2 regions of the Alteromonas sp. ABE4_545 genome follow, and region 2 is predicted to be linked to the other one. Evidence: predicted binding sites of a transcription regulator. Region 2 holds the regulator's gene; the other holds the start of a gene.
What was found. Region 2 encodes sigma-54, which starts transcription at its own class of promoters, with help from an activator protein. Its sites were predicted from a motif close to GTTGGCACGNNNNTNGNNT; they were not measured.

Region 1 (7,972 bases), on a different contig from region 2:
GATAACAGAGAAGTCGGCGACATCTTCTAAGATACGACGAATACCATTTCTCACTAGGTCATGATCGTCGACTAACAAGATTTTGATCACGCTAACACTCACTTCTAATAATTATATGGACTACATCTTCAATTCAGGCGGTTTACCTAAATGAATGTGGTAACTCCGACGCAATCCTGTGCCTGCGGATAGGACTAACGGGGTTCACATGGCCCCTGTTGTTATCCTTCTAATTTCAACACTTATTTGTTTAAGTCGCAACGACAACTCGGCGCATTACATTACTCTTGCTTATGCAAAATTTCCATAATAAATGCGAATTATTAAGAATAACTGGTTGCTATGTGAGCGTGATCAAAAAAGCGGTTAACTATAAGGCAATATCAGGCGCGTTAACCGTTCTTAGCGCGTCAATACTTAACCATTGCTGCCAGCTTATTGGGTTATCGTTCTCTCTGTGTTCGGTAATCGGAAATTGACTTTCAGCGATACCACCAGTTACCTGCTGTACATTATGGTTAACAGATAGGCGGTCACGGGATAAGTGGTTATGGGTTAGTTCAATCATGGGAGTTCCTTGTCTTTATTGATGGTGTTTATGCGCATAGCGTTGATGAATCTCAACGCAGCGACTCTATACTATTACCCATTGCACAAACTAATAACTGAACCAAAGCGAAGAAAAAGAACAGGTTATCTAACCTGTTCACTAATAATCTAGGGTTGCTATGCAAGCGGATTAGAGAAATTCTGTGAAGATTCGCTTTTTACATAGTCAACTGCCACCTGATAACAGGCCGCGGCATTTGATAATCCTCTTTTAATATCGGGTTTAAACGCGCTACGCGCACTATTCACCACAATTTTCAAATGCTCAGACTCTTTTTCAACCAATATATCAAGTAGCTCCGACTGTTCAGCCTGATCGACTAACTGATTTCTTTCGGTGTACCAGTTTTGAGCCTGTTTAAATTTTTCAGACACAAATTGATGAGCAATGTCGTGTTTGCTAGAGAGTTTAATCAATTGCAAACGAATCTGCTTATGCACCGACTGCAAGTCTTGTAGTATTCTCTTAACCAACATTGACTCAACATTGTCAATCGCGTGCTGATAAAATGCTTCCCCTGCTGTGACCAATGCGATAACGCCCCTCACCGCTTTCTCATCTTGTTTTTCACGTGATGAGATGACAGAAGAATAATTGTTTTTCATCGTTTCACCTCAAATATAAAAATCAATAAGTACCTCGCGATTGTCACTTGCGTACTTATTCACTGATGTACCACGTCATAATACAATCAAGACCCATACCAAAAATTAACCCGTTGTTATATATAGTAAAGTTAATGAAAATAGTGATCGCCAGCATGGCTTTCGTGTAAAATTTACCGCTGATACAGTGAAGTTTTTATAGTGGCGAGATTAAACTAAAAATACATTGATCTAACTTTATTAACTGTGCGTATTAACTCAGTTATTCGTTGTTGTTAACGAAAAAACTCAGTATGTTAAAAACCTCTCGTCCTCATGCCTTACATGCATTTTAATGGGTTCGAACAAAGTATGTGGTTTTCGTGAGATATGCACTTGCGGTGCAATAGCGTAAAAGCCGCTTAATAATATGGACTACAGTGGAGTGTTTAACATGTCCAGACCCCGTTTATTTTTACACGTAGTAGATGCTGCTATAGAAAAGGCCTTGTTAAATAGTGAGAAGGTTAAACAATGCCTATTGGTGAAGAGCCACCAAGACGAGCGCTGGGACGAACAACTCACCTACGCCGATTGCAACATCGCCATTATTGAAGAGCACGATTTCAATCGACAGCACGTTGATACATTGCAAGCCCTGAGCCCAGATCTCGAATTCATTTTCCTTAGTAAAGGGTTGCCCAATTCAGATTTAGATAATTTTGTTTTACAAACCGCAGCTTACCACTATCGCACGCCTTACGACTTGGTCCCGATTGACGAAACACTGCAAGATATCCTCGAAGATATTCAACAGCCTACCATTAATGCACAAAAAGTCCGCACCAGTGATTTAGACCAATTCGGATTACTGGTCGGGTCGTCTAAAGCGATGCGTAAGCTATATAGAACGATTCGCAAAGTGGCATCAAGTGAGTCGAGCGTATTGATTATAGGCGAAAGTGGTTCTGGTAAAGAACTCATCGCCAATACTTTGCACCTGTCTAGCCCGCGTAGTGAGCAACCCTTTATTGCTATTAATTGCGGAGCGCTGTCTCCGGAGTTAGTCGACAGCGAATTATTCGGTCACGTTAAAGGTGCATTTACTGGTGCCAACAGGGATCACAAAGGGGTATTTGAGCAAGCCGAAGGCGGTACCCTGTTTCTCGATGAAGTGACAGAGATGCCGCTGGACCACCAAGTTAAATTACTGCGGGTACTTGAAACCGGTGAATACAGGCCAGTAGGTAGCAGTAAAACGCGCATTGCGAATGTACGTATTGTGGCAGCGACGAACCGAGACCCCGCACAAGCGATTGCCGACGAGATTGTACGTGAAGATCTCTACTTTAGATTGTCACAATTCCCCATTAATGTTCCGCCCTTGCGCGAACGAGGCGAAGACATTATCGGGTTAGCAAAGCATTTCTTAGCCTATCGCAACGCCAACGAAGGGCTAGCTAAACACATTAGCGAAGATGCGTTAGCACAAATTGCTAATCATTCTTGGCCCGGTAACGTGCGTGAGTTAAAGCACGTTATTGAGCGAGCCTTTATTCTTGCCGATGATGTGATCACTAGCGAGCACTTAGTGCTAGACGACTGTTTAGAAGTGGCTGAGTCAGAAGCAATGGCCATTCCGGCTGGTGTACCACTGGAAGAAATCGAGAAAACTGCGATTACTGCCACATTAGCCAGTAATCAAGGCAACAAAACAGAAACAGCAGAGCAACTAGGTATTAGTGTAAAAACGCTGTACAACAAACTGGAGAAATTCAAAGAGAGTGGCGAAAACTAACGCGATTTATTTGCTAAATAATGCCTAGAATTTTGGATAGTCTGCCCAGCGTAGACTATCTTTTTCTCTATCCGAAGAAGTAAAACGGTAGAGATCACCCCAACGATGAACCCCAAAAATCCTAAACACCCAAGCACACAACACGAAAAAATGGATGTTGTCGGCGGCTTAGTGGCTGGTGTGTCTCATGAAATAAACACCCCTCTTGGTGTTAATATCGCAAACTGCACGTTATTAATGGAATTACTGAGTGAATTAGATAACGATTTCCAGCAAGGTAAACTCGATGCCGAAAAGTTTCACGAGTTTTTAAATACCTCGCAAGAAATCACCTCTAGCATGCTCAAAAACATGAATCGTGCTGCTAAGTTATTGTCGAGCTTCAAACGCGTAGCGGTAAAACATACAGATGAAGCTAGCCAGTTAGAAAAAGTGAATTTAGCCTCCTTAATGCAAGACTTCATTGACTCACACAGCAAAAACTCCGGCAACAAGAGTTTAGCCTTTGAAGTAGTGATCCCACCCACCATTGAAATTTTCACCTACCCCAGCGTGTTAATTCAAATTCTTACCGCCCTAACTGCGAACACATTGGTACATGGCTTCTCCGAAAACCAAACTACGTGCACGATCACATTACAAGCCGTGCCTGCGGGCGATGGGTATGAGTTCACCTTTTCTGATGACGGCAGCGGAATTGAAGAAGCTGAGCTGTCCAAGGTATTTGAACCGTTTTATACAACCAAGCGTGGCGCAGGTAACCCAGGGCTAGGCTTGAGTATGGTTTACAACCTAGTGAACATGATGCTGGCCAGTCAGGTATATTTTGAAAGCTCTCCCAATAATGGGTTTAGTGTTTCGTTTAAGCTGTATAACTTGTCAGAGAGCCAATGAGTTTTGTTAGGCTTTTGTCTCAAGCAAAAGCCGTGAAACTTATACCTGTTACTAAGAAATATTTTCAACCTGTGTGTGAACAGCTACGCCCCCACACACGCATTTAAATCCATTTTACCAACAATATCAGTAACATAAAAAAACTGGCACGGCGCTCGCTTTATCTAATGTGAAGTTTACTTTTCATTATAAATCCAAGGAGTTCCGTTATGTTGAGATGGGCACTGGCATTTTTACTTATCGCTATCGTCGCCGCTGTTTTTGGTTTTGGTGGTATTGCGGGCGCGGCTACAGGTATTGCGAAAATACTGTTCTTTATTTTCATTGCATTACTTGTCATATCTTTATTAGCAGGTGCATTGCGCGGTAAATCTCCCCGCGTGTAGTTATACATTTACTTTAATTCAATTAATTCAAAGGGAATATTTAATATGAAAATTTTAGAATCACTATCACTACGCGTAATTTTAACGACTTTGTTTATGGTAGTTGCTCTCTCTGCTTGTAGCGACGACTCAGCCGAAGAAGCTGGTGAAGAAATTGATGAAATTGTTACCGACGCAGGCAATGCAGTAGAAGATGCTTGTGAAGACGTGAAAGAAGGCGTTAAAGCAGAAGATACCGATTGTTAATCCCCCTCCCCTGGGAAACGTTGAAACGGGTGGCTATTAAGTCACCCGTTTTTTGTTGCTTATAGGCAACACTGATTTCTCACCCACAAGAAGAAAATATATATTATTCAATAAAAACAACACTTTAAAAGTTGGCATTGTTATCGCATTGCTCTATATGTCTTAAAACCCAAAAGGAGATTAGACATGAAAATTTCAGCGTTAACTCTAGCTTTAGGTTTAACTGTTACTGCCACCACTGCGTTTGCGGGGGAAAGTAACACTTGGGAAGATTCTGCTCGCGATGCATGGATTGATGGTAAAGCAGAAACAACATTGTTGTTGAACACCAATTTAAATTCTTTTGACATTAATACCGATGTCGAAAACGGTACCGTGATCTTAACGGGTAAAGTCGACAATAAGGTAAACAAAGCCCTCGCCGAAGAATTGGTACTGAGCCTAGATGGTGTGAAAGACGTAGACAATCAACTCACCGTCATGAGCGACCTTAAAAAGGACAAATCGCTAACTGATGAATTGAGCGATGCAAAAGTGGCAACCGTGGTCAAAACCCGCTTACTCATGCAATCAGAAGTGTCAGGCACCGACATTGACGTAGATGTTGAAAATGGCATTGTCACATTGAAAGGTACGGTGGCTTCCAGTGCTGAACAAGACTTAGCACTATCGATCGCGCGCAATACCAGTGATGTAAAAAAGGTTGTCGACTTAATTGAAATAGTCGCAGAAAGCTAATCACTTTTTAAACGGCATAAAAAAACCCCGAACATATGTTCGGGGTTTTCTTATGTGGCGGAGAGGGAGGGATTCGAACCCCCGGAAGGTTTAACCCTTCGTCTGATTTCAAGTCAGGTGCATTCAGCCGGACTCTGCCACCTCTCCAAAAACTCAAACTATTTCTTTACTACTTAAGTAATAAAGTCGGAAGCGGTTTGAGGCGCTTCCTCAATAAGTGGCGGAGAGCGAGGGATTCGAACCCCCGGAAGGTTTGACCCTTCGCTTGATTTCAAGTCAAGTGCATTCAACCGGACTCTGCCAGCTCTCCGCTGGAAGTGATGCGTATCATAATGTTATTTTTATTGATGTAAAGCCTTAATTTAAAATTAATGTTCGTTTGCTGGATGATTGAACAATTGGATCAAAATTTGGCTAATCGAGAATAATTTATCACCAACCCTACTCACTTTCTTACTCTGGCGTAAAGAGCAAGACACAAAGGGTTACGATATTTCCTTTACGTACTATTGAAAAAGTGAACCAAAAGCCATACAACTACACTAAATAATAGCGTACTATTTATTTAGTCACTTAAATCCTTTTGGAGGAAACAATGGAACCACGTTCGATGTACTCGTCTGCATCACAAGCGTCTGTGTTGCAAACAAATAAAGTATTGCGCAACACCTATATGCTATTGGCAATGACATTAGCATTTAGTGCTGTTTGTGCGGGTATTGCGATGTTCGCAGAAATTGGCCGAGGTATGTCTTTATTACTTTGGGTCGGTGCCTTCATTTCAATGTTTGTTGTTAGTAAAAAAGCAAATTCAAGCTCGGGTATTTACTGGGTATTTGCGTTAACAGGCTTACTTGGCGCTTCGTTGGGTCATACTCTTAATATGTATGTTGCCTATTTAGGTGCTGGTGTTATCGTTCAAGCACTAGGTGCAACAGCATTGGTGTTCTTTGCACTTTCTGGCTACGTGCTGACCACTAAGAAAGACTTCTCTTTTATGGGCGGTTTCTTAAGTGTCGGTATTATCGTGGTATTGATAGCGGCGGTGGCGAACATATTCTTCCAAGTGCCTGCGGTTCACCTAGCGATTAGCTCAGCCATTGTTTTCTTAATGTCTGGTTTTATCCTTTATGATACAAGCCGTATCGTAAATGGCGGTGAAACCAACTACATTATGGCAACAGTTGCGCTTTACTTGAACATCTACAACTTGTTCGTGTCTTTGCTAAGCCTAATTGGTGCATTCAGCGGCGACGATTGATAAGCTAGCAATAAGGCTAAATTGGAAAACACCCCTTTTTAGGGGTGTTTTTGTATTATGAAAACAACCACAGTTTTAATTACTTCTCCCCCTCACGAAAACGCTCGGATTAACGAAGCCCAAGCTTTTTTGCACGCAGCCATTGCTCAAGGTGTGAATATAGACCACGTGTTTTTTTATCAAGCGGGCGTTTACAATGCCAATAGCGCGCTACAAACCACAGCCATTTATAAACAGTGGTGTGAACTGGCCCAGAATCATCATATCCCCTTACTCGTTTGCGTGACTGCAGCGGCCAAAAGAGGTGTACTCAGTGAAGCGGAAGCGGCTAAACTCGGTGTAGCACAAGCCGCACTGCTGCCGCCGTTTGAACAAGTGGGCATTGCAGACTTTTTTACTCGATTACACGATTGTGAACGCTTGGTGCAATTCTAATGGCAGATATACACATTCTTATGACTAACGCCCCTTATGGCACTATTGACGCCGAAGAAGGCCTAGAATTCGCATTAGCCGCAACCAATTACGGCCATGAAGTGCGAATGTTTTTTATTGGCGATGGCATATTGCAGGTACTCAAAGGCCAGCAAGTACCCGATGGTGAAAAAAGCTTATTGAAACGTCTGAGCGCACTGCCCTTCTTCGATATTGAAGAATGTTATGTTTCTGCGCCCTGCTTGGCACAAAAAGGCTACAGTACGGATGACATTGGTTTAGCCGATATCTCAGTAGTGGGCAATACTGAATTAATGACAAAACTACGTCAATGCGACCATACGGTGACATTTTAATGCTTGTTCTCATTACTCAAACTCAGCCTTCTGCAGCGGTATCATTAACCCTACCGCAACTCACTACCTCTGATGTTGTGGTATGTAAGGGAAATGGCGTTTATCAGTTTAATCAGATTAGCCAGGTAACGTCCGCCAGTACAAAGGCGATGTTTAACGATTGCCAACGACGAGGCCTTGTAATCGCTAACGCTCACTGCATTTCAGACTCGGAACTAGTATCATTGCAACAACAGCATCAACATTGGATCACTTTGTAACGTGACAGATTCTTTTCATATTGATTGGCAAGGCAAAAGTATTGCCACAGATAAACAAGGTTACCTATTGAATCACCTCGAGTGGTGCGAAGAAATGGTGCCTACCTTGGCAGAAGTCGAAGGCATTACCTTGACTGACGCCCATTGGGAAGTGGTACATTTTGTACGTAATTTTTATCTCGAATTTGATACCAGCCCGGCGATACGCGCCTTAGTAAAGGCTATGGCGGCAAAATTTGGGCCTGAGAAAGGCAACAGTCGCTATTTACACCGGTTATTCCCTAAAGGGCCTGCCAAACAAGCCACTAAGCTTGCAGGGCTTCCTAAGCCGGCTAAATGTTTATAGCGATCAGCAAAGCAAAAAAACGGCGCTCTTAAAGCGCCGTTTTCGTATGCTATTGAGT
Region 2 (7,972 bases):
CTTATATGGTGAGATTAATACCGCGTTGTTCGAGCAATTACACCAAATTAAGTTATTTGTATGTGATATCGATGGTGTATTTTCTGACGGTCGTATTTACCTAGGCAACCAAGGCGAAGAACTCAAAGCATTTCACACCCGTGATGGTTATGGCGTTAAAGCGCTCGTAAAAATGGGGGTAAACGTGGCGGTTATCACCGGCAGAAAGTCAAATATTGTTGCCCAGCGCATGCGTTCACTCAACGTTGCTCATATTATTCAAGGCGAAGAAAACAAAGCAGATGCGCTAATTAACCTGATGAATGAATTAGGCTTAGCGGCGCATGAAGTGGCGGCAATCGGCGACGACGTACCCGATTTAGGAATGTACGAACACGCATCTGTACGTATTGCGGTTGCTGATGCTCACCCTCAGGTTCTCGAGCAAGCGAACTGGATCACCAAAACCCGTGGCGGCTTTGGCGCAGTAAGAGAGGTGTGTGACACAATGCTACAAGCACAAGGCCAACTTAACGAAATTCACGGTGCAAGTGTATGAGCCGAGTCGGCCTCAGTATCGCAGGGCTTTTTATATTAGCGCTGTTGCTATACGTGCCAAGCTGGATGTCACCGCCCCCTGAAGTCTCACAAGAGCAAGATATCCGGGCGTTAACGCCCACATACAAAGCGAAAAATATAACCACGCGAATTTACGATGAAGCCGGACACCTCAGTCACCAAGTGTTTGCGAAATCAATGGAACACTATGATTTACTAGGTTTTGTTCTGTTTAGTGAACCTGATTATACCTTATACACAGATGATACAAGTCAACCCTGGCATCTGCACGCTGATGAAGGCACCTTATACGACAACAATTTGATTCACTTAGAATCAAACGTCAGTATCACGAATGAAGATAACGACAATTTCGTACGCTCAATCAGTACCGAATTTATTGAAATTAACCTAAAAACCAAGATCGCAACATCCAACGAACCCATGATTATAAAAGGGGTGAACTTTGTGGTGACCGGCAATGGTTTTAATGCAAATTTAGAAACAAAACAGTACGAGTTAAGTCATCATGTTGAAACGATTTACACCCCTAGCCTGTAGCCTAGTATTGGGCTGGTTGCTGATTCCACAGGCTGTGGCTGGCGAAGCAGATTTCAAACAACAGATCCATATTAAAGCGGAAGACCAAAATCTGGATGGCGTTACCAAAACGCTTATACTCACGCGAAATGTCGCCATCAGCCAAGGCACTTTGTTAATTAAAGCTGATCGCGTAGAAGTGGTTAAAGGTGAAAATTCAGATGAAGGTTTTGAGGTCATTGTTGCTACTGGGAATCCGGCGAGCTATCAGCAGGATCTGGACAATGGTGAAACCGTATTTGCCAGCGCTAACGAGATCCGCTATGAAGTGGCCAACCGCATATTGACTATGGCTGGCGACGCCAAACTGGATCGCGACACCATTAAAATGACCAGTAATAATATTGTTTTCGACTTAATTAAAGAGCAAGTTCGCGCCGCAGACAGTGAAGGGGTTGAAACCGTACTAAGCCCAGAGTCATTTAACCAGTTGAAAGAAAAGGAACCGGAGCAGTAATGGCAACATTAACCGCGACCCATCTCGCCAAATCTTATAAATCTCGCCAAGTTGTGCGCGATGTAAGTTTGGAAGTATCAACCGGACAAATTGTTGGCTTGCTCGGCCCCAACGGTGCGGGTAAAACCACCACCTTTTATATGATTGTCGGTCTTGTTCCTTTAGACAAAGGGAACATTACCATCGACCAGCATTCACTCACGCATCAACCGATGCATGAGCGCGCTCGACAAGGTATTGGCTATTTACCTCAGGAAGCGTCTATATTTCGTAAACTCACCGTGTATGAAAACATCATGGCGATTTTACAAACACGCAAAGCGCTGACAAAAGCCCAGCGTGAAAGCGAAGCTGATTCACTACTTGATGAATTTAACATCAACCATATACGTAATAGTACAGGGATGAGTTTATCAGGGGGCGAACGCCGCCGAGTAGAAATAGCACGGGCACTTGCCGCCGATCCCAAATTTATTTTGTTGGACGAACCATTTGCTGGTGTTGATCCTATATCGGTTAATGATATAAAGAAGATAATCCAACACTTGCGTGATCGAGACATCGGAATTTTGATTACCGATCATAACGTTAGAGAGACGCTGGATGTATGCGAAAAAGCTTACATCGTGAGCCACGGAGAGTTAATTGCACAGGGTACTGCCGAAGACGTTTTGAGTAATCAAAAAGTGAAGGATGTATACCTAGGTGAGCAATTCAGGCTATAGTTAGGGTATCAAAGGAATATTTGTCTAACCAGCTACTACAGGTTAAAGCGTATTAAGATAAGAAGTAGATGAAGCCATCTTTACAACTCAAATTCAGCCAACAGTTAACGATGACGCCGCAGCTCCAGCAGGCGATCAAGCTGTTGCAGCTTTCCACTCTAGACCTCCAGCAGGAAATTCAGGAAGCGCTGGACGCTAACCCATTACTTGAAGTTGAAGAGGGTAGCGATTTCGACAACCTAGAGAAAAGTAACTTAGACAAGCTTACTGAGGGTGAGTCGACGACGGTGTCTTCTTCAGACAGTATTGAAAGTGGTGATGCGCTAGAAAAAAACGAACTGCCCGACGAACTGCCTATCGACAGTACATGGGATGAATACTATTCGGCCTCATCAGCGCCCGCATCGTCGTCTTCAAGCAGTGACGATGAACACGTTTATCAAGGCGAAACAACAGACGATATTCAAGCGCACTTATTGTGGCAAATGCGTCTCACGCCATTCAGCGACCTCGACCGCGCTATTGCCATTGCCATCATTGATTCCATTGACGAATCTGGTTATCTCACTTCGCCTATCGAAGATATTCTCAACAGCATAAATGAAGACGAAGACCTAGAAGAGCCTGTCGAGCTTGATGAAGTGGAATGCGTGCTTAAACGCATTCAGATGTTTGACCCAATCGGTTCTGGCTCGCGCTCACCTCAAGAGTGCTTGATGGTGCAATTGAAGCAATTCTCGCCCGACACGCCTTGGCTTGCCGAAGCCAAAATGCTGATTCAAGAGTACACTGACTTACTTGGCAGCAAAGATTATCGAACCTTAATGCGTAAAACGCGTCTGAAAGAAGACGAGTTACGCGAAGCTATGCGACTGCTCCAGAGCTTAAACCCTCGCCCGGGCAGTGCGTTAGTGACAAAAGAACCCGAATACGTGATTCCTGACGTATCGGTAGCGAAAAAGAACGGCCGTTGGAGTGTTGAATTAAACCCCGACAGCCTGCCAAAACTGAATGTGAATCAGCAATACGCAGCCATGAGTCGAAACTCGAAAAGCAGCAGTGATTCCCAATTCATTCGTTCTCATATGCAAGAAGCCAAATGGTTTATAAAAAGTTTGGAGTCGCGCAACGAGACATTGTTAAAAGTAGCGAACTGTATCGTACAACAACAGTTAGGTTTCTTTGAACATGGGCCAGAAATGATGAAGCCTATGGTACTGAACGACGTAGCTGAAATGGTGGACATGCACGAATCTACGATATCGCGTGTTACCACGCAGAAGTACATGCACACACCTAGAGGTATTTTTGAACTGAAATACTTCTTCTCTAGCCATGTTGCCACTGAATCGGGTGGTGAATGCTCTTCAACGGCTATTCGTGCATTGATCAAAAAATTGGTGGCGGCTGAAAAGCCAGCTAAACCGCTCAGCGACAGCAAGATTGCTCAATTGTTGGCCGACCAAGGCATTAAAGTAGCCCGGCGGACAATAGCAAAATACCGGGAATCGTTATCGATTCCACCGTCTAACCAACGCAAGAGCTTAATTTAATTAAGCTGCAAACCAAAAGGAAGACGACTATGCAAATAAACCTTACTGGTCATCATATTGAGATCACAGATTCTTTGCGTACTTATGTCGATACCAAGTTCAGCAAACTTGAGCGTCATTTTGATCATATTTCTAACGTGCACGTGATATTAAATGTTGAGAAACTCAACCAAAAAGCCGAAGCCACGATGCATTTGAGTGGAGCAGAAGTATTTGCTTCATCTGAAAACACCGATATGTATGCTGCGATCGATAGCATGGTCGATAAACTCGACCGTCAAGTGATCAAGCATAAAGAAAAGCTTAAAAAACACTAATTAAGACAGCATGGATATTAAAGCCATTGTTAGCCTGAACCGCACCGAGTGTGCGGTTCAGTGCAATAGTAAAAAAAGAATTCTCGAAATCATTAGCGATATCGCCGAAAAAACGACCCCAAATGTCGACAAAGTAGACGTACTCACGGCCTTATTAGCACGTGAAAAAATGGGTAGTACAGGTATTGGTAATGGTATTGCGCTCCCTCATGGTCGGCTTCCTGGCTTGGACAGAGTCATTGCCATTATTGTCACCAGCGAACCTCCCATCCAGTTCGATGCTATCGATAATAAACCCGTCGATATCTTTTTTAGTTTACTGGTTCCTGAAGAACAAACCGAAGGCCACTTACAAACCTTGGCCACAATTGCCGGTAAACTGAGCGATAAAGACACCGTAAAAGCCATTAGAAACGCCACTAACGGCGATGATATTCTTACCGCACTAGGCGAATAGTAGCGTAAAGCGATTTAGGGAGAAGCGCATTGAAACTCATCATTATTAGTGGCCGCTCAGGTTCAGGAAAATCGGTCGCATTACGCGCCCTCGAAGACTTAGGCTACTATTGCGTCGACAATATTCCCGTTAATCTTTTGCCCACCCTCACACACACAGTGGTTGACGAATACGACCAAGTGGCCGTGAGTATAGACGTTCGCAATCTGCCTAAAGACCCGAACGAACTGGTAGAAATACTCGATTACCTGCCAGCGTCTTGGTCAATGACAATCGTGTATATCGACGCCAGTGATGACATTCTGGTGAAGCGCTTCAGCGAAACTCGCCGTTTGCACCCTTTAGCCAAGCTCAATAAGTCGCTGTCAGAGGCCATACAAGCAGAAAAAGCCTTGTTAGCGCCGATAGCCGAGCGCGCAGATTTGTATTTAGACACAGATAAACTGTCAATTCATCAACTCGCCGAACTCATTCGTGAGCGTATTTTAGGAAAGAAAAGCTCTCGCTTAGTGTTGGTATTTGAATCCTTTGGTTTCAAACATGGCATTCCCAAAGACGCAGACTATGTTTTCGATGCGCGATTTCTACCCAACCCTCATTGGGAGCCCGACCTAAAACACCTTACTGGTCTGGATGCTCCTGTTGAGGTATTTCTTGGGTCGCAACCCATAGTGACAAAGTTTATTTGGCAAATTCAGAATTTATTAACCACGTGGTTACCGCATTTAGAACGCAATAACCGCAGTTATGTCACTATCGCTATTGGGTGCACAGGAGGCCAGCACCGCTCGGTTTTTGTTGCCCAAAGCCTAGCGAAAAACTTCAGCGACATACATCCAGATGTTCAAATTCGCCACCGAGAGTTGAATCAATAATGCGTATTGAAAAAACCGTCACTATCGTCAACAAGCTAGGATTACATGCACGAGCAGCGACTCAACTGGTGCAATTGGCCAACCAATTCGATGCTCAAATTATGCTTCACAAAGGCGATAAACAAGCCAACGCCAATAGTGTATTAGGGTTAATGATGATGGAGAGCCATCAAGGCGAGCAAATACTCTTAGTCAGTGAAGGCCCCGATGCTGAAGCTGCGCTCGACGCTGTGGAAGCGCTCATTGCCGGTCGGTTTAATGAGGCTGAGTAAAACACTCAGCCCCACCCTATTTACTCCAATTTAATGTAATTGCCTGAACACGAGCTATTAACCGCCAGACCGTCTTCTTGAGCACTCAGGTTAATCCCCAAGCGACAACGTTCGACCACTTCTACCCAGCGTTCATTCAAGTCACTATCGAGAATAATCAACAGAGAACGTTGAGAGGTTGCTCGCAGTTTAGCAAGTAGCACCAAATACGGCACATCTTCGCTAACAGTCATCGGCATCACTTGCACCGATGTTAAATAGGAATACTCACACAGATTCTCGAATTGATACTTTACCTCATTGTTCTGACTCAAGCGCAATACACAAGATTCAGAATCCGCGACTGACCAGTCCTTACCTTGCCAACTAAAATATTGTGGAGTGTCGTCGCTATCTAACCGTGACCATTGATAGAGGTTTTCTGTATCACCGTCCATCATGCGTATTGGGTACGCTTCAACATTATTGCGTACTAATACACGTGGCTCCTGAGCCGCTTCAATATCAGCGTAAGAGTTCACACCTAGTAAGGTCGCGATACCACTTGCACTGAAAATAGCGGCAATAGTCATGGTAATGAACACACCTTTTGGTACTTGCCAGTCCCATTTTTTTACGCGCATAAACTTACACACCACAAAGCTCACTATGGCGGTAACCGCGCCCCAAAACACGGCGACAAAGGGAAGTAGGAAATCGCCGATGGCATGCGTTGAACTGGGGCGCCCCAACTGCGCCACAAGGTTTTGCTGAGTATGAAGGCTAAAGTAAATAAAGCTGGCCACGATCAAACTGAGAGACACGGGCAAATGTTTTAATAACGATGTTGATTTCACGACATTCTCCTTGAGTTGATTCAAGCCCTGCGCTTGATAACAGGGCTATCAGTCTTATTCCTTAGTAGGTTTTGATGTATTCACGCCCTGTCTCCTAACTCGCTTTTTCGAACAAAGGTGTAATTAGGGTGGAATCGATGGTGACGACTTCTTGGGTCAGTTGGTACTCATGTAAATATTCGGCAATCGTGGTGAACGTGGCGGTTTTCACTTTGCCAGGATGGTCATTCAAACTCACACCACTGGAAAACATACTGCCAAGAGAAAGTTTAAACCGGCTCATATGAACAGGTTGAGCGTCAAAGTACGCTTTTGTATTTTGTTTTAACCTCGCTTGATCGGTTGTGTCGTAAATTGCCGAATTGATCAAGTCTAACGTGTATTCTGTGCAATTTTGGCGTTCAGACGTGTAAGGGCTAGCAATCACAGAATAATAAGGTACGTGAAGGGTACGGGCTTTTTCACTAGCAAGTAACGCGACCAGTTTGTGCTGAAGTTCAGGGGTAGGAATAATCACACCTGCTTTCAGTGCTTTCGCTCCCCAGAAAAAATCTACCGGATAATCCGTAACTAAGTCGCTTATCCCCGGATCTTGAGCGCGTTGATACAAATTGTGGATCGCATAGCCGTATTCCGTCTCACCGCTATCAGTTTCAATCGCCGAATACACAGCGATAGCAGTGTGGGTATATTGAATCCCCTTTGGTAAATCTTCGGTTGGGCGCCCTTGTCGCGCAATAATAAAAGCATATGCGCCTTGCTCTGCGGCATAACGTTCCACACGTTTAGCAAAGTTCACAATTTCTTCCGGCTTGAAAACCGCTTCCTGTGGTGCCTGACTACCTGCTTGGGCGAAAGACGCCCAAGCTAAACAACCGATAAATAGTAACTTTTTCATTGTTATATCCCTCAACAGTGCCGCAATAACGTTAGTCGTTCACCGTGGTTTGATTAATGATGACCTGATTCGGCGAGGGGTCGCAGGTAATCACTTTATCTGTGATTGGCAGTGGTTTTGGCTTTTCAGAAGCCTGGTGTAAATCCTTCATCGCTTCATGGCTGACATGAGCAACAGATACCGCCGTGCCTCCTACTATTAACACCGGTACGGCAACGGCCGCACTTGCTACAGAAGCCGTGACTTTTGAGGCTTCAATACTGGCTAATACGCTGTGTTTACTTGCTTGTCCAGAATGATCCACAGAGTCATCTGCGTACAAAGGCTGACAAAAAGCGGCGGTGATCAATACAGTTGAAATTAACTTTTTCATTGCTAGTTCCTTTTAATGAAGACGCTATCAACTTAGAAAAAGGATTAATATTTGTAAACTTCGATGAAAAAT

Region 1: the regulator sigma-54 is predicted to act here: its motif matches at 4,029-4,047, upstream of ACXAH6_RS17595 (DUF1328 domain-containing protein).

What each region holds. Positions count from the first base shown of each region.
Region 1 covers NZ_JBSWYY010000029.1:3,677-11,648, forward strand. Annotated here, with positions in the region: gene uvrY (UvrY/SirA/GacA family response regulator transcription factor) at 1-90, opposite strand, end outside; gene ACXAH6_RS17575 (hypothetical protein) at 371-568, opposite strand; gene ACXAH6_RS17580 (hypothetical protein) at 727-1,215, opposite strand; gene ACXAH6_RS17585 (sigma-54 interaction domain-containing protein) at 1,649-2,992, shown strand; gene ACXAH6_RS17590 (sensor histidine kinase) at 3,098-3,886, shown strand; gene ACXAH6_RS17595 (DUF1328 domain-containing protein) at 4,096-4,272, shown strand; gene ACXAH6_RS17600 (hypothetical protein) at 4,318-4,518, shown strand; gene ACXAH6_RS17605 (BON domain-containing protein) at 4,705-5,256, shown strand; tRNA gene ACXAH6_RS17610 (tRNA-Ser) at 5,312-5,403, opposite strand; tRNA gene ACXAH6_RS17615 (tRNA-Ser) at 5,475-5,566, opposite strand; gene ACXAH6_RS17620 (Bax inhibitor-1/YccA family protein) at 5,852-6,517, shown strand; gene tusD (sulfurtransferase complex subunit TusD) at 6,575-6,952, shown strand; gene ACXAH6_RS17630 (DsrE family protein) at 6,952-7,308, shown strand; gene ACXAH6_RS17635 (hypothetical protein) at 7,308-7,568, shown strand; gene ACXAH6_RS17640 (TusE/DsrC/DsvC family sulfur relay protein) at 7,570-7,914, shown strand.
Region 2 covers NZ_JBSWYY010000006.1:56,961-64,932, reverse strand. Annotated here, with positions in the region: gene kdsC (3-deoxy-manno-octulosonate-8-phosphatase KdsC) at 1-538, shown strand, start outside; gene lptC (LPS export ABC transporter periplasmic protein LptC) at 535-1,098, shown strand; gene lptA (lipopolysaccharide transport periplasmic protein LptA) at 1,067-1,594, shown strand; gene lptB (LPS export ABC transporter ATP-binding protein) at 1,594-2,319, shown strand; gene ACXAH6_RS07890 (RNA polymerase factor sigma-54) at 2,388-3,872, shown strand; gene hpf (ribosome hibernation promoting factor) at 3,902-4,189, shown strand; gene ptsN (PTS IIA-like nitrogen regulatory protein PtsN) at 4,200-4,646, shown strand; gene rapZ (RNase adapter RapZ) at 4,676-5,521, shown strand; gene ACXAH6_RS07870 (HPr family phosphocarrier protein) at 5,521-5,793, shown strand; gene ACXAH6_RS07865 (hypothetical protein) at 5,814-6,629, opposite strand; gene ACXAH6_RS07860 (DUF2145 domain-containing protein) at 6,724-7,527, opposite strand; gene ACXAH6_RS07855 (hypothetical protein) at 7,559-7,900, opposite strand.